3 regions of the Pseudomonas sp. CFBP 5748 genome follow, and region 1 is predicted to be linked to each of the others. Evidence: predicted binding sites of a transcription regulator. Region 1 holds the regulator's gene; each other region holds the start of a gene.

Region 1 (5,677 bases):
GTCCGATTCGCGCGATGCTCTCGCGATTCGGTCGCCTCGCGGTCCCGGGGCTGCATGTGCTGGCGTACCAGGAAATACCGGACAACAAGCAAGTGACCATCGTTGCGACAGTAGGGCCCAACGGCTGAGGTAGTGGTTTATGCAAGTGAAGCGTTTTTTCGCCGCCGATATGCGTCAGGCCATGAAGCTGGTTCGTGACGAGTTGGGCGCTGAAGCAGCCATCATTGGCAATCGCCGGATCGCTGGCGGTGTCGAGTTAACGGCTGCCCTGGATTACAAGTTGTCGGCGCTGGCCCCACGCGTTCCGAACATGGAACTCGAGGATGAGCTGCGTAAGACTCAGTCGCGCATCGCCAGCGCCCAGGCCGAATTGAGCCTGCGCAGTAGCGAAGGCGAAGGTGTCGCAGGCAGCAATCGTCAATTGTTCGCCGGTCAGCCGCTCACCGCCGGCCTGCCGTTGACCGCGGCCGAGCCGCTGGTCGAGCAGGCCCAGGCCGAGCCGCGTCGTCCGGCCCCGGCCCCGGCGCAGGCCGCGCCAGCCAGGGGTGTTGACCCGCGTGCCCTGGACTCGATGCGCTTTGAACTCAACAGCCTGCGTGAACTGATGGAGGTTCAGCTCGGCTCCCTGGCCTGGAACCAGCTGCAAGGCAGCCGTCCGGCCCAGGCCAACCTCTGGCGTCGCCTGCAACGCATCGGCTTGTCCGGCCCGTTGTCCCGTGACCTGCTGGCGCTGATCAACGGTATCGAAGAGCCTCGCCAGGCCTGGCGCATGTTGCTGGCACACTTGGCGCGGATGATCGTCACGCCGGAAGTCGAGCCGCTGGAAGAGGGCGGGGTGATTGCGATGGTCGGCCCTGCCGGCATGGGCAAGACCACCACCCTGGCCAAGCTCGCCGCCCGTTATGTACTCAAGTACGGCGCCCAGAGCATCGCCCTGGTGAGCATGGACAGTTTCCGCATCGGCGCCCAGGAACAACTCAAGACCCTGGGCCGGATCCTCAATGTGTCGGTGACCCATGTGGATCCGGGCCAGTCCCTGGTCCAGGCGCTGGAACCGCTGCTGCGCAAACGCGTCGTGCTGATCGACACCGCCGGCCTGCAAGCCAGCGATCCGGCCCTGCGCATGCAGCTCGAAAGCCTGGCCGGGCGCGGTATCAAGTCAAAAAATTATCTCGTGTTGGCAACCACTAGCCAAAAGCAGGTTCTAACCGCCGCGTACCACAGCTACAAACGCTGCGGGCTGGCCGGCTGCATCCTGACTAAGCTGGACGAAACGGCAAGCCTGGGCGAGGTGCTGAGCCTGGCGATCGGTCATGAATTACCGGTGGCCTACCTGACCGACGGACCGCGGATCCCGGATGATTTGCATCTGCCGCGCCGTCATCAACTGGTCAGTCGTGCCGTGAGTGTGCAAATGCAGGAAGAACCCAGCGAAGAAGCCATGGCTGATATGTTCGCTGATATCTACCACAGCCCGACCAAGCAGGTCGGCTGAGGTAATCATGAATATTTTTTGTACCTACATCGATGGTCTGCCATGCATTGTTCCGAATGGGAACGCGCAGCCAGTAATGTGGCCTCCGTCTAAGTAAGACAAGGTAAAGAACGAACATGGGCAGCATGCATCCCGTACAGGTGATCGCGGTGACCGGCGGCAAAGGTGGCGTCGGGAAGACTAACGTGTCAGTGAACTTGTCCCTGGCTCTGGCAGAGCTTGGCCGACGGGTCATGCTGCTGGACGCCGACCTGGGCCTGGCGAACGTCGATGTGCTGTTGGGGCTCACGCCCAAACGCACGCTGGCGGACGTGATTGAAGGCCGCTGCGAACTGCGCGACGTGCTGCTGCAGGGGCCCGGCGGGATTCGTATCGTGCCGGCTGCCTCCGGCACCCAGAGCATGGTTCACCTGACCCCGGCCCAGCACGCGGGCCTGATCCAGGCCTTCAGCGACATCGGTGATAACCTCGATGTGCTGGTGATCGACACCGCTGCCGGTATCGGTGACTCGGTGGTCAGTTTCGTCCGCGCTGCCCAGGAAGTGCTCCTGGTGGTCTGCGACGAACCCACGTCCATCACCGACGCCTATGCCCTGATCAAGTTATTGAACCGTGACTACGGCATGAACCGCTTCCGTGTCCTGGCCAACATGGCCCAGAGCCCGCAGGAAGGTCGCAACCTGTTCGCCAAGTTGACAAAGGTCACGGATCGTTTCCTGGACGTCGCCCTACAATACGTCGGCGCTGTGCCCTACGACGAAAGCGTACGCAAGGCTGTCCAGAAGCAACGTGCGGTTTATGAAGCCTTTCCCCGTTCCAAATGTGCGCTGGCGTTCAAGGCTATCGCCCAGAAGGTTGATACCTGGCCACTGCCGGCCAACCCTCGCGGGCACCTGGAGTTTTTCGTCGAGCGTCTCGTGCAACAAACAGCAGGGCCCGTGCTATGACAGCCAGCGGTTACAACCATCTCTATAAAAAATCGGCACGGGACGCCCAATACGAACTGATCGAGCGTTACGCGCCACTGGTCAAGCGTATCGCCTACCACTTGCTGGCGCGGTTGCCGGCCAGTGTCCAGGTTGAGGACTTGATCCAGGCAGGCATGATCGGCCTGCTCGAAGTGTCGAACAAATACGACGCGAGCAAAGGCGCCAGTTTCGAAACGTATGCCGGTATTCGCATTCGTGGGGCGATGCTCGATGAGGTCCGCAAGGGCGATTGGGCACCGCGTTCGGTGCATCGCAACACCCGCATGGTCAGTGACGCGATCCGCGCTATTGAAGCTAAAACCGGGCGAGACGCTAAAGATCACGAGGTTGCGGCCGAACTCCAATTGAGTCTCGATGATTATTACGGGATTTTGAACGACACCTTGGGCAGCCGCCTGTTCAGTTTCGACGACCTGCTGCAGGACGGCGAACACGAAGGGCTGCACGAGGACGGCGCGAGTGCTCACATGGAGCCATCGCGTGACCTGGAAGATGAGCGTTTCCAGAGCGCGCTGGCGGATGCGATTGCCAATTTGCCGGAGCGTGAGCGACTGGTCTTGGCGCTGTACTACGACGAAGAGCTGAACCTCAAGGAAATCGGTGAGGTCCTGGGGGTCAGCGAATCGCGGGTCAGCCAGTTACACAGCCAGTGCGCGGCCCGTTTGCGGGGGCGTTTGGGGGAGTGGCGAGCGCGCTGACAGCTGTGTGGGAGCATTGCGAACGAGCTGGTCTGGCATGCGCTGCGCCAGTCTCCAACCGTGGTGCTCCAGGCCGTTGTCGAGTGTTGTGCCGGATTGATTGAAATGGCGCGTTCAGGTGCTGGGCGCGTTTAAGACTGCTTGGAGGTCGAATTGGACAAGAACATGAAAATCCTCATCGTTGATGACTTCTCAACGATGCGGCGGATCATAAAAAACCTGTTGCGTGACCTTGGGTTCACCAACACGGTCGAGGCTGACGATGGCACTACTGCCATTCCGGTCCTCAACAGCGGGAGCATCGACTTTCTGGTGACTGACTGGAACATGCCCGGCATGACCGGTATCGACTTGCTGCGCCATGTACGCGCCGACGAAAAACTCAAGCACCTTCCGGTGCTGATGGTGACTGCCGAAGCCAAGCGCGAGCAGATCATCGAAGCGGCCCAAGCCGGTGTGAACGGCTATGTGGTCAAACCCTTCACGGCCCAGGCGTTGAAAGAGAAGATCGAAAAAATCTTCGAACGCATCGGTTAACGGCGCCACGGGGGAGCTATGGACAACGAATCTTCAATGGGCGACTTCGAATCGACCCTGAAAAAACATGCCCGCGAACTGGTCGACAGCCTTGAAAAAGGCCGCTTTGGCGATGCGGTTCAAATGATCCATGAGCTCAACCAGACCCGTGACCGAGGTCTGTATCAGGAAGTGGGCAAGCTCACGCGTGAATTGCACAGCGCAATTGTCAATTTCCAGATCGACCCGCACATGCCGCAGGCCGAGGAAGTCTCGCAGATCACCGACGCTACCGAGCGTCTGGGTTATGTGGTCAAGCTGACCGAGGCCGCAGCCAACCGCACCATGGACTTGGTGGAGAGCGCAACGCCGCTGGTCAATGGCCTGAGCGAAGAAGCCCAGGCCTTGAGCACCGATTGGGGCCGGTTCATGCGTCGCGAAGTCGGCGCTGAAGAGTTTCGGGAGCTGGCCCGCCGGGTCGACGGTTTCCTGACGCGCAGCGGCACCGAGACCCGCGCCGTGGCAAGCAACCTCAACGACATTCTGCTGGCTCAGGACTATCAGGACTTGACCGGCCAAGTGATCAAGCGCGTGACCCAATTGGTCACCGAAGTTGAAAGCAATCTGCTCAAACTGGTGTTGATGGCCAGCCAGGTCGACCGCTTTGCAGGCATCGAACACGACCGTGAAGCGATACTTGCTGAAAAAGATCCACAAAAACATCTCTCGCAGGGTGAAGGTCCGCAGATTCATGCCGATAAAAGAGAAGACGTTATGTCCGGTCAGGACGATGTGGACGATTTGCTGTCCAGCCTTGGATTCTGAGTTTTAGCCCTGTTTTAGGAGCAGCCATTAATGAGCTTCGGCGCCGATGAAGAGATCCTTCAGGATTTCCTGGTTGAGGCCGGCGAGATTCTAGAGCAACTGTCTGAACAGCTGGTCGAGCTGGAAAGCCGACCAGATGATGCGGACTTGCTCAATGCAATTTTTCGCGGTTTCCACACTGTAAAAGGAGGCGCCGGCTTCCTCCAGCTCAATGAGTTGGTGGAGTGCTGCCACATTGCCGAAAACGTGTTCGACATCCTGCGCAAGGGTGAACGCCGCGTTGATTCGGAACTGATGGACGTGGTGCTCGAAGCGCTGGATGCGGTCAACGGCATGTTCAGTGAAGTGCGCGAGCGCTCGCCGATCACCGCTGCCACCCCTGAGTTGCTCGCCGCGCTGGCACGCCTGGCCGAGCCACAATCGGCTGACGAAGCCGCGCCGGTTGTCGAGGCGGTCGCTGAAGAACCGGTCGCCGAGGAATCGGGCGACATCACCGATAACGAATTTGAACAATTGCTGGACTCGCTGAACGCCGTCAAGGCTGAAGCCGCAGCCCCGGCAGTTCCCGCCCCCCCTGCGGCACCAAGCAGCGAGTCGACTGCCGCTGCCAGCGATGAAATCACTGACGACGAGTTCGAATCGTTGCTCGACCAGCTTCATGGCAAAGGCCAGTTCGCGCCCGATGCGGTTGTGCCTGCGCCAGCCGCGGCCGCCCCGAAAGCGGCGGGCGACAGCTCCGATATCACCGACGACGAATTCGAAGCCTTGCTCGATCAGTTGCATGGCAAGGGCACGTTTGCCGTTGACGCGCTGGACTCGGCCATTGCTTCGGCACCGGCGCCAGCCAAGCCTGCCGCCGCCGCGGCGGGCAGTGACCTGATCAGTGATCACGAATTCGAATCGTTGCTCGACGAACTGCATGGCAAAGGCAAGTTCAGTGAGGTCGGGAAGGCCACGGCCGCCCCTGCTGCTGGGACTACCGCCACTGCTGCGCCGGCGGCCAAGGCTGTGCCAAAACCCGCTGCCAAGGCACCGGAGCCGAAGGCCGAGACGCCCAAGCCTGCTGCGGCAGCTGCCCCGGCAGCCGCCCGTGCCCCGGCGGCGGCTCCAGCGGAAAAACCGGCGAGCGAAGCCGAGACCACCGTTCGGGTCGA
Region 2 (5,677 bases), on a different contig from region 1:
AGGGTGAAATCTTGCTTGAGGTATTCAGGCGCCACCATTGCGTTGACAAAACGGTCCTCGATTTGCACGGGGATATCGTTTTCAAAATGCACGATCAACGAGTGGAACACCTTCTGCCCTTCGCGCATGTCCAGGGCCAGGGCGCGCTCGGAACCGGCGGCCTCTTCTTCCAGGGTAATGACCTGGCAAGTGTGGCGATGGCCACGGGAGGCGATCTCGTCGGCGATGTTATGCACTTCGAACAATGCCGACTGGCTCTTGGGTTCGGCCACGAACGTGCCGACGCCCTGCATGCGCACCAACAGGCCATCAGCGGTCATTTCCCGCAGGGCACGGTTGATGGTCATGCGGCTGAAGCCCAGTTGGCTGACCAGCTCGCTTTCCGACGGCACGCGGTAATGCGGCGGCCAGTTTCCACTGTCGATCTGCTGGGTAATCATCTGTTTGACGCGGGCGTACAAGGGCGCCGGACTGTCACCCATGTTTGCAGCCAGCGGCGGTTTGGCAGGCGGAGTCGGCACGGCGGTTCCTTGTTCTGCAAATGAAGGTGCTAGCTTGCCGGAGTTTACCGGCCAGGCAAACGTCTGTATATGTATATACAAATTACGCACGATGAGGTTGAACCATGTCCGCCTTCTTTGCCGAACGCGCGCTGCTGCCTAGTGGATGGGCCAATGATGTACGTCTTGAGGTCAACGCCGAGGGCGTCCTGACCCATCTCCAGGCCGACGCTCACGCAGACGGCGCCGAACGGCTGGGCGGTCCGCTGCTGCCGGGCATGCCGAACCTGCACTCTCACGCCTTCCAACGGGCCATGGCCGGGTTGGCGGAAGTGGCGGGAAATCCCAACGACAGCTTCTGGACCTGGCGCGACTTGATGTATCGCCTCGTCGGAAAAATCAGCCCCGATCAACTCGGCATCATCGCCCGACAGCTCTACATTGAAATGCTCAAGGCCGGTTACACCTCGGTTGCCGAGTTCCACTATGTGCACCATGACATCGACGGCGCGCCTTATGCCGACCCGGCGGAACTGGCCTTGCGCATCAGCCACGCCGCCAGCGCCGCCGGCATCGGCCTGACGCTGCTGCCGGTGCTCTACAGTCATTCCGGTTTTGGCGGCCAGGCGCCCAATGACGGGCAGCGTCGTTTCATCAACAGCAGCGAAAACTACCTGAAACTTCAAGCGCGCCTGCAGCCGATCCTGGCCAAACAACCGGCTCAGGCGCTGGGTTTGTGTTTTCACTCGCTGCGCGCCGTGACACCTGGCCAGATCCAGGAAGTGCTGGCCGCGAGCGACCGTCACTGCCCGGTGCACATCCACATCGCCGAGCAGCAGAAGGAAGTCGACGACTGCCTGAGCTGGAGCGGCGCTCGTCCGCTGCAATGGCTGTACGAAAACACCGAAGTGGATCAGCGCTGGTGCCTGGTCCACGCCACCCACGCCAACGCCCAGGAAGTCAGCCTCATGGCCAAGAGCCGGGCAATCGCCGGCCTGTGCCTGACCACCGAAGCCAACCTGGGCGACGGGATTTTCCCGGCCGTGGATTTCCTCGCCCAGGGCGGGCGCCTGGGGATCGGCTCCGACAGTCATGTGTCGTTGAGCGTGGTCGAAGAGTTGCGCTGGCTGGAGTACGGCCAGCGCCTGCGGGATCAACGGCGCAACCGCATGTATCGGGCAGACCAGCCGATGGTCGGTCGCACCTTGTTTGATGCTGCTTTGGAGGGTGGCGCCCAAGCCCTGGGCCAACCGGTCGGCGCCCTCGAAATCGGCAAGCGCGCCGACTGGCTGGTGCTCGATGGCAACGATCCGTACCTGGCCACGGCACAGGGCGACGGGATCCTCAATCGCTGGCTGTTTGCCGGTGGGGATCGCCAGGTGCGCGACGTGATGGTCGGCGGACGGTGGGTGGTGCGCGACGGACGTCATGCCGGGGAAGAAGAAAGCGCCCGAGCGTTTACCCAGGTCTTGCGCGAGCTCTTAGGCTGACGCAGATAAAAAAGTGTGGGAGCGGGCTTGCTCGCGAAGGCGGTTTTTCAGCAAACGATTATGTCGGCTGATACACCGCCTTCGCGAGCAATCCCGCTCCCACATTGAGTATTTGCAGACAGTCAGTCCGAAGTCTTGGCCATCTGCCGATCCGACGCTCGCCAGATCAAGCGTGTCGTGTCATAGCCCTGCTGACGCGCCATGCTCAGCAGTTCTTCGCGCACGACGCTATTGACGGTCGGTGTGCGGGACAGCAACCACATGTAGCGGCGGCTCGGGTCGCCGACAATGGCGGTCTTGTAGTCGTCGCTGACGTACAGCACCCAGTATTGCCCTTTTGCCACACCCGGCACGATCCGCGAAAACCAGTTGTCGAACTCGACCCAGAGCTTGTCGGTCTTGCCCGGTACTTGTGGCGTAGCGGTACCGCGGGCCTCTTCCCACTGCCAGTCCGAAGTCAGGCAGCGATTGAGGACACCCACGTCGCCGTCAGGCTTGAGGGTGTAATGAGCTTCGGATTGCGCGCAGTTGCGCTGGAAATACATGGGCAGGCGGGCCAACTCGTACCAGGTCCCTTGGTAACGCTTGAGGTTGACGCTGCTGACCGTCTTGGGTGCCAACGGATCTTCGCCAGAAGTGGCACAGCCAGCCAAGACCAGGCCAGCTAAAAGCACTAACACTAACCGCATCATTATTTTTCTCCCGCGGGCGCTTGGCCCCGGTTTACTTCAGGCCTTGGCCGGAAAACATCAACACTTTGTCACCGGCGTACTGCACGCTGATAAAGCTTTTCTGGTCGCCCCAGGTGCAACTGGACATGCCGAGCGCGCCCGAACAATCGGTCGGTTTACCCAGTAACGTTTCGACTTCTGCCTTGGGCATCCCGGCTGACAGCTTCGAATAGTTTTCCTGGTTAACCTTGCTGCATGCAGTCAACACGACGCACACACACAACAAGGCAATAGATCGCAGCGACATGGTGTAACTCCTGGAACGGAAGGGGGTGGCTGGGTGCCAACCAGAAGCTTAGAAGAGAAAACCCCTATCTGGTTCCCCGACAGCCCTAGTATTTATTGGGCCCCAGGACGGTATTTCGTCGGTAAATCAATCAGTTTGTGACGGCGTCGTGCATTTCGTCGGGATTACCCCGCCGATCGCTGATCTCTGGCACTTCCAGGCCGATAAAAAGAACAGCGCAAAGCCCTGCGTTATGGCAAATTGCCCCCCTTCCTGACCAGCTCCTGTGCGGTAGCGCTCTTAATGACCAGAAACATGAAATTCAGCCACAAAATCCTCCTGGCTGCCGCTCTTGTGGTGGCCGTTGCATTCGCCTGTTTCATCCTGTTCAACGACTACCGTCAGCGCCAGAGCCTGCACGCCAGCACCGAGACCTCCATGCAGGAGCTCGGCAGCCTGACCAGCCGTAACATTCAGACGTGGGTCGAAGGCCGTATCCAACTGCTGCAATCGCTGGCCCAGCAGATCGCCGTAGACGGTAGCAGTGCCGACAGCCTCAAACGCGCCGTGGGCCTGCCGGTGTACACCAGCAACTTTCAGCTCAGCTATTTCGGTGGCACCGATGGCGTGATGTTCTCGGTACCAGCCGGCAATCGCGCCGCCGATTACGACCCGCGTGCCCGTGGCTGGTACAAGGCCGCCAACAGCGCACAGCAAGCCATCGTGACCGAACCCTACATTGCCGCCTCGTCGGGCAAACTGGTGATCACCGTCGCCACGCCGGTACAACACCAGAACCAAATGATCGGCGTGGCCGGTGCGGACATCGACCTGTCGAGCGTCAGCGCCATCATCAACTCGCTGAACTTCGGTGGCCACGGCCATGCGTTCATCGTCAGCGCCGACGGCAAGATCCTAATCCACCCTGACAGCAAGCGCGTGCTCAAAACCCTGGCCGAGGCCTACCCCAACGGCGCACCGCAAATCAGCCCGGGCGTGAAGGAAGTCGATCTCGACGGCAAGACCCAATTCATCTCCTTCACCCGCGTCAACGGCGTGCCGGGCGCCGATTGGTACGTGGCGCTGGTGCTCGACAAGGACACCGCCCTGGCGATGCTCAGCGAGTTCCGTACCTCGGCACTGATCGCCATGACCATTGCCGTGGTGTTCATCATTGCCCTGCTGGGCATGCTGATCCGCGTGCTGATGCAACCGCTGCTGACCATGGGTCGCGCCATGCATGACATCGCCGAAGGCGAAGGCGACCTGACCCGGCGCCTGGTCATTCACGGCCACGACGAATTCGGTGCCCTGGGCACTTCCTTCAACCGCTTTGTCGAGCGTATCCATACCTCGATTCGTGAAGTGGCCTCGGCCACCGGCCAGGTCAACGAAGTTGCCCTGCGCGTGGTCAGTGCGTCCAACTCGTCGATGTACAACTCCGACCAGCAAGCGTCGCGCACCAGCAGCGTGGCCGCGGCCATCAACCAACTCGGCGCCGCCGCCCAGGAAATCGCCCAGAACGCCGCCCTTGCCTCCCAGCACTCCAGCGATGCCCGCAGCCTGGCCGAAGACGGTCAGCAAGTGGTGGATAAAACCATCGCCGCCATGCAGCAGCTGTCGGCCAAGATCAGCGATTCGTGCGGCAACGTCGAAACCCTGAACAGCAACACGGTGAACATCGGTCAGATCCTGGAGGTGATCACCAGCATTTCCCAGCAGACCAACCTGCTCGCCCTGAACGCCGCCATCGAGGCCGCCCGGGCCGGTGAAGCCGGACGCGGCTTCGCGGTGGTAGCCGATGAAGTGCGCAACCTCGCCCACCGCACCCAGGATTCGGCGCAGCAAGTGCAGAAGATGATCGAAGAGCTGCAAGTCGGTGCCCGGGAAGCGGTGCTGACCATGACCGACAGCCAGCGCCAGAGCGAAAGCAGCGTCGGCATCGCCAACCAGGCCGGCGAACGCCTGGGCAGCGTGACCCAGCGCATCGGCGAAATCGACGGCATGAACCAGTCCGTGGCCACCGCCACCGAAGAGCAGACCGCCGTGGTGGAATCGATCAACGTCGACATCACCGAGATCAATACCCTGAACCAGGAAGGCGTGGAAAACCTGCAAGCGACATTGCGCGCCTGTGCCGACCTTGAACAGCAGGCGGCGCGCTTGAAGCAGTTGGTGGGTAGCTTCCGGATCTAACGCTCTCAAGGGCCCTTTCGCGAGCAAGCCCGCTCCCACAGTTGACCGAGCCCCGTCAGGGAAACACGATCGACTGTGGGAGCGGGCTTGCTCGCGAAGACGGCATCAGCCTCGCAGAAAATTCAGAACCTGGACCCAGGCCTGTTCAAGAACTCGATTTCCTCAGCCGTAGACTCGCGCCCCAACACCGCATTGCGGTGGGGAAAGCGCCCAAACCGCGCAATGATCTTCTGATGCCGCTCGGCATAATCCAGGTTGTCTTCAAACACCGCTCGATCCGCTTCAGGCTGCTCGCGAACCAAGTCGATGAACCGCGACACGGCCTCGTTCTGCACCGCCAGGTTTTCGCAGTGCTCGAGCACCAGGTAGATGAATACACGCTGGATCGGTTTGAGTTGCCGGTCGAAACCCGCCGCCATGCCCTGGGCCACCAGCGCTTGGGCTCGCAGGTCACCGGAAAAGGCCTTGGGCGTGTCGCGAAAGATCATTCGCGGGAGTTGATCAAGCAGCAGCACCAGGGCCAGCCAACCTTCT
Region 3 (5,677 bases), on a different contig from region 1:
ATCCAGATCAGGTTCTGCGGGTTTTGCATAGGGGAGCTCCTCGGCGTAGCTGCGCAGTTTAGCCTAGGCCGGCCTTTGGGCGTGCTAAACTCGCGGCCGTTTTACCCTATTCGCTGCATTTCTTCATACGGAACACCCATGGCCAAACGCCAACTCAATCGTCGTCAGAACTGGCGCATCGAAAAGATCCAGGGCGAGCGCGCCGCCCGCGCCGCCAAACGCGAGTCCAGTGCGGTCGAGGCCCTGGAGGGCGGCGACCTGGGCCCTGAACAGACCGGCCTGGTGATCGCACACTTCGGTGTGCAGGTCGAGGTCGAAGCCTGCGAAGGCGAACTGGCCGGCCAGGTGTTCCGCTGCCACTTGCGAGCCAACCTGCCAGCGCTGGTCACCGGCGACAAGGTGGTCTGGCGTGCCGGCAACCAGGGTATCGGCGTGATCGTCGCGCAATTGCCGCGCCACACCGAGCTGTGCCGTCCGGACAGCCGCGGCCAGCTCAAGCCGGTGGCCGCCAACGTCGACATGATCGTCATCGTGTTCGCCCCGCTGCCCGAACCCCACGCCAACCTGATCGACCGCTACCTGGTGGCGGCCGAACACGCCGGCATCCGCCCACTGTTACTGCTCAACAAATTCGACCTGATCGACGAGCACAACGCCCCGGCGCTGAATGCCTTGCTGTCGGTTTATCGGGATTTGGGTTACCCGGTGCTGGAAGTCTCGGCTCATCACGGCAACGGCATGGAGCAGTTGCAACAGCAACTGGACGGACGCATCAGCGTGTTCGTCGGCCAATCCGGCGTCGGCAAGTCATCGCTGGTCAACAGCCTGCTGCCGGAAGTCGAAACCCGCGTCGGGCCGTTGTCCGAACTGTCTGGCCAAGGCACCCACACCACCACCACCGCGCGGTTGTTCCACTTCCCTGGCGGCGGTGAATTGATCGACTCGCCAGGCATCCGCGAATTCGGCCTGGGCCACGTCAGCCGGGCCGATGTCGAAGCCGGGTTCATCGAGTTCAACGACCTGATCGGCACCTGCCGCTTCCGCGACTGCAAGCACGACCGCGAACCCGGTTGCGCCCTGCTCAAGGCCCTGGAAGAAGGCCGCGTGCATCAGCAACGGATGAACAGCTACCGCTCGATCATCGCCAGCTTGCCGGAAAGTAGTTACTGACCTGCACGCAATATGGAACCAATCACTCTTGTGGCGAGGGAGCTTGCTCCCGCTTGAGTGCGAAGCACTCACCTTGGATGGGGCTGCTTCGCAGCCCAGCGGGAGCAAGCCTAATGCGAACAGTGATCCACAAAAAAGCCGACAATGATGTCGGCTTTTTTGTGGGTTACTGCGCAGGCGGCTCGGCCGGTTTCGGCGCGGCGTCGTCGAACAGGTTCAGACGTTCGCGCAGCTCATGGGCCGGCACGGGCTGCTGGTCCGCCGGCAAGGCGTTCGGATCAGCCGCTGCGCCCGGCGTCTGCGGCACCTCGCCCGGCGCGCCCTGGGCAGGATCCGGGGCCGGATCATCGGTTTGCGAACCTTCGATGGCTTGCTGGGCCTTCTTGGTCAACACCACGATATCGATACGCCGGTTGACCGGGTTGAATGGATCCTTGCGATCGAACAACGCCGAGGACGCATAACCGACCACCCGCGCCACCTGCTCGTCGGGATAACTGCCGGCCACCAAGGCGCGACGGGCCGCGTTGGCGCGGTTGGCAGACAATTCCCAGTTACCGAAATCGCCCTTACCTATGTAAGGCTTGGCATCGGTATGGCCACTGATACTGATCTTGTTCGGCACCGCCTTGATGGTGTCGGCCATGGCCAGCAGAATGTCCTCGAAATAAGGTTTCAGCCGCGCGCTGCCAGAATCGAACATCGGCCGGTTCTCGGCGTCCATGATCTGGATGCGCAAGCCGTTCGGCGTGATTTCGAAGAGGATCTGGTCCTTGAATTTCTGCAACTGCGGGTTCTCTTCGACCTTGTTCTGCAGCTCCTGCAGCAGCAATTCCAGGCGTTCACGCTCGACCTGCTCGGCCATGCCTTCGACCTGCTCGGAATCCACCGTCACCTTGTCGGGCTGGGGCTCGGATTTGACTTCAGGGTTGAGAGTCGTGTCCGGCGCCAGGGTCGGTGAGCCGCCCAGGTCGATGATGTACGGCGTGCCGCTTTCAGTAAAACCCACCGGGTCCTTGAAGTAACCGGCGATGGCGATCTTCTGTTCCGGGGTCGCGGTGGACAGCAGCCACAGCACCAGGAAGAACGCCATCATCGCCGTCGCGAAGTCGGCGAAGGCGATTTTCCAGGCGCCCCCGTGATGCCCGGCGGCAATGCGCTTGACGCGCTTGACGATAATCGGCTGATTATTTTCCATGACTTAACGACCGCGAACCGCTTGTTCCAGCTCGGCGAAACTTGGACGGTGCGCCGGGTACAGGACCTTGCGGCCGAATTCCACTGCCAGCGATGGCGGCATGCCCGAGGCCGAGGCCACCAGGGAAGCCTTGATGGCTTCGTAGACATTGAGTTCTTCCTTGGCGTCGTGGGCCAGGGAGTGGGCCAGCGGGCCGAAGAAACCATACGCGGCCAAAATACCGAAGAAGGTACCCACCAGTGCCGCCCCCACGTGCAGGCCGATGGATTTCTGGTCGCCGTCGCCCAGGGAAGCCATGGTCACCACGATGCCCAATACCGCCGCGACGATACCGAAGCCGGGCATGCCGTCAGCGATGCCATTGACCGCGTGGGACGGGTGCTCCAAGTCTTCCTTGAGGCTGTACAGCTCCATGTCGAACAGACCTTCGAGTTCATGGGGCGCCATGTTGCCGGACGACATGATGCGCAGGTAATCACAGATGAACGCCGTCATGCGGGCGTCCTTGAGCACCGAGGGGTACTTGGCGAAGATCGGGCTGGCGGAGGCATCTTCAATATCCCCCTCGATCGCCATCATGCCTTCGCGGCGGCTCTTGTTGAGGATTTCATAGATCAGCCCCAGCACTTCAAGATAGAAGGTGTGACTGAAGCGCGAACCGAACATGCTCAGGGATTTTTTGAGCACATGCATCGTCATATAGCCAGGGTTGGCCTGCAAGAATGCGCCGAGGGCCGCGCCACCGATGATCAGCACCTCGAAAGGTTGGATCAGGGCGGCAATCTTGCCATGGGAGAGTACGTATCCGCCGAGCACGCTCGCGAACACGACAATGATGCCGATAATTTTAGCCATAGGTAGAAAGTACTTATTTAAGTCGGGTTCAAGGTCATATTCGGAAGCTGGAAAATCTCTTCTTCTACTTATCGGCAAAACTGCGCCAGACTATAGCCAGTTCTGGCGAAAAGCCAATTTGCCCCGTTCCGGGCGTAGATACTTCATCCGATGATCACGTCCAACCATGACTCACGAAACGAAGACATCAACTGCGCGACCGACCACGCTCGAAGGCTGGGTAAAGCTGCTCGAGGGCGTGCACCTGCCGGTGCCCCAGGCCAGTCATGACCTGGTCTGCAAGGCCATTGCCGACAGTCGTCGGTCATTGCGTGACATCGCCGAGCTCATCCAGGACAGCCCTGCCCTGGCACTGAGCGTCATCCGCGAAGCCAACCATCACACCCATGGCAGCCTTGCAGAACCTGCGGAAAATCTCGAAGTGGCCATCAACCGCCTCGGTCTCAAGCGCACCGAAGAACTGCTTGCCCGCCTGCCCTCGTTGCCGGAGCAACTGATACCCGTTGCCCTGCGCCAGCTGCAATTGATCAGCCAACACGCGACACAACAGGCCAATGGTTTTTTTGCCAGCCGCCTGGCGCGGCTGTGGCAAGACATCCACTGGGGCAGCCTGTTGTTTCTGTCACCACTCTGGCCTCTGGCCCTGACTCACCCGCGATTGCTGGAAGAATGGGAATTGCGGGTCATCCATAAAGGCGAGCCGGCCAGCAAGGTGGAGCGCGAGCTGTTCGGCGTCGGCCTGCTGAAAATCTGTTTGGCGCTGGTGGAGACCTGGCGGCTGCCCGTCTGGGTCATACAGGGCTACCGCCTGTTACTCAATGAACGCCGCGAGTTGGTGAAAGTGCTGCGCATCGCCCGGGACAGCGAACACCCGCTGCGCCAGCAGAATCGCCTGGACGACGACCCGATCCTGCGACGCTGGCTCAATCAGCCGGCCAACACCGTGTTGCTGGCCAACGGCCTGGCCCTTTCAGCGCAACAGGCCTGGGACGGTCCTCACAGTGCCCGCTGGCAATACCTCACTAGTTTGTATCTGCAAATGTCCATGGATGAAATCCAGCAGCAATTGCACCAACAGGCCGTCAACAGTGCCCGCCATCACACCATGCCAGACCTCTGGCACCCGGCCGTGGCGCTGATCTGGCCCTGGGGCAGTCGTCGCATTCACCCCGGTTTGCTGCCAGCCGCCCCGCCCAGCGCCGAGGACCTGGGTCAATGGCGCAAACGATGTGCCGAATTGCTGGTGGAACCCAGCCCCTTCAGCAACGCTATCCACCTGACCACCTCGGCTCGGGATGCGCTGGTGGCGTGCGGTATGCGCCGGGTGATGATTCTGATGGCCGACCGCAGCCAGACCAGCGTGCGCGTACATCAAACCGCCGGCTTGCCCCAGGATGCAGCGGCCATGAGTTTCTCCATCAACCAGAGCAAGGTCTTGCAGCGCTTGCTGGCCCAGCAGGCCCAGGTGCGCCTTAACCCCGAGAACAATGCGCAGTTTTCCGCGCTGCTGCCGCCGGGCCTGCGCGGCCTATTCCGGGGTGAGCATCTGCTGTTGCGTTCCCTGACCTGCAACGGTCGGGTGATCATGCTGGTGGTCGTGGACCAGGGCGGCGGACCGTTCTCGGACGTGACCGTGCAGGCCTTCGGCAAAACCGTGCAATGCATCGAAAGAGCCCTGCATACCTTTACCAACCGCAGTCGCTGAACTTGCTACAATCGTTTCCCTTTGCGCCCCTGGAGACCTCACATGCCTGACTTCTCTGGCTTGCCGCTGGTGATCGAGCCGAGCGAGCTGCTGCCGCGCCTCGACGCCCGCGAACTGATCCTGGTGGACCTGACCAGCGCCGCCCGCTACAGCACCGGACACATTCCCGGCGCACGTTTCGTCGACCCCAAGCGCACGCAACTGGGCCTGCCCCCAGCGCCAGGCCTGTTGCCGGCCAAAGCCGATCTGCAAGCGCTGTTCGGTGAGCTCGGGCATCACCCGGATGCGGTCTACGTGGTCTATGACGATGAAGGCGGTGGCTGGGCCGGGCGCTTTATCTGGCTACTGGACGTGATCGGCCACTCGCACTACCACTACCTCGACGGCGGCCTGCTGTCGTGGCTGAACGAGGGCCTGCCCGTCTCCACTGAAGTGCCCGCACCCGTCGCCGGCGCGGTGAACCTGACGCTGCACGACGAACCCACGGCCACTCGTGAGTACCTGCAAAGCCGTCTCGGCGCCGCCGACCTGGCAATCTGGGACGCACGCGGCCCGCTGGAATACTCCGGCGAGAAAGTCGTCGCCGCCAGGGGTGGACACATTCCCGGCGCGATCAATTTCGAATGGACCGCCGGCATGGATCAGGCGCGCAACCTGCGCATTCGCAAGGATATGCCGCAGATCCTCGAGCAATTGGGCATCACGCCGGACAAAGAAATCATCACCCACTGCCAGACTCACCATCGCTC

The links. Region 1 encodes FliA, which starts transcription of late flagellar genes. Its sites were predicted from a motif close to CTAAAGTTTNNNNNNNNNNNGCCGNTAA; they were not measured.
Region 2: the regulator FliA is predicted to act here: its motif matches at 3,148-3,175, upstream of ACWNZ1_RS17985 (methyl-accepting chemotaxis protein).
Region 3: the regulator FliA is predicted to act here: its motif matches at 3,292-3,319, upstream of motA (flagellar motor stator protein MotA).

What each region holds. Positions count from the first base shown of each region.
Region 1 is NZ_JBSPTN010000001.1:246,762-252,438, forward strand. Features, by position in the region: gene flhA (flagellar biosynthesis protein FlhA) at 1-128, shown strand, start outside; gene flhF (flagellar biosynthesis protein FlhF) at 140-1,495, shown strand; gene fleN (flagellar synthesis regulator FleN) at 1,612-2,442, shown strand; gene fliA (RNA polymerase sigma factor FliA) at 2,439-3,182, shown strand; gene ACWNZ1_RS01205 (chemotaxis response regulator CheY) at 3,348-3,719, shown strand; gene ACWNZ1_RS01210 (protein phosphatase CheZ) at 3,738-4,523, shown strand; gene ACWNZ1_RS01215 (chemotaxis protein CheA) at 4,554-5,677, shown strand, end outside.
Region 2 is NZ_JBSPTN010000007.1:190,653-196,329, reverse strand. Features, by position in the region: gene hutC (histidine utilization repressor) at 1-482, opposite strand, end outside; gene ACWNZ1_RS18000 (formimidoylglutamate deiminase) at 626-1,990, shown strand; gene ACWNZ1_RS17995 (lipocalin family protein) at 2,113-2,682, opposite strand; gene ACWNZ1_RS17990 (outer membrane protein assembly factor BamE) at 2,714-2,968, opposite strand; gene ACWNZ1_RS17985 (methyl-accepting chemotaxis protein) at 3,251-5,143, shown strand; gene ACWNZ1_RS17980 (DUF924 family protein) at 5,266-5,677, opposite strand, start outside.
Region 3 is NZ_JBSPTN010000010.1:14,181-19,857, reverse strand. Features, by position in the region: gene orn (oligoribonuclease) at 1-29, opposite strand, end outside; gene rsgA (small ribosomal subunit biogenesis GTPase RsgA) at 139-1,170, shown strand; gene motB (flagellar motor protein MotB) at 1,337-2,368, opposite strand; gene motA (flagellar motor stator protein MotA) at 2,372-3,223, opposite strand; gene ACWNZ1_RS21645 (HDOD domain-containing protein) at 3,390-4,928, shown strand; gene rhdA (thiosulfate sulfurtransferase) at 4,971-5,677, shown strand, end outside.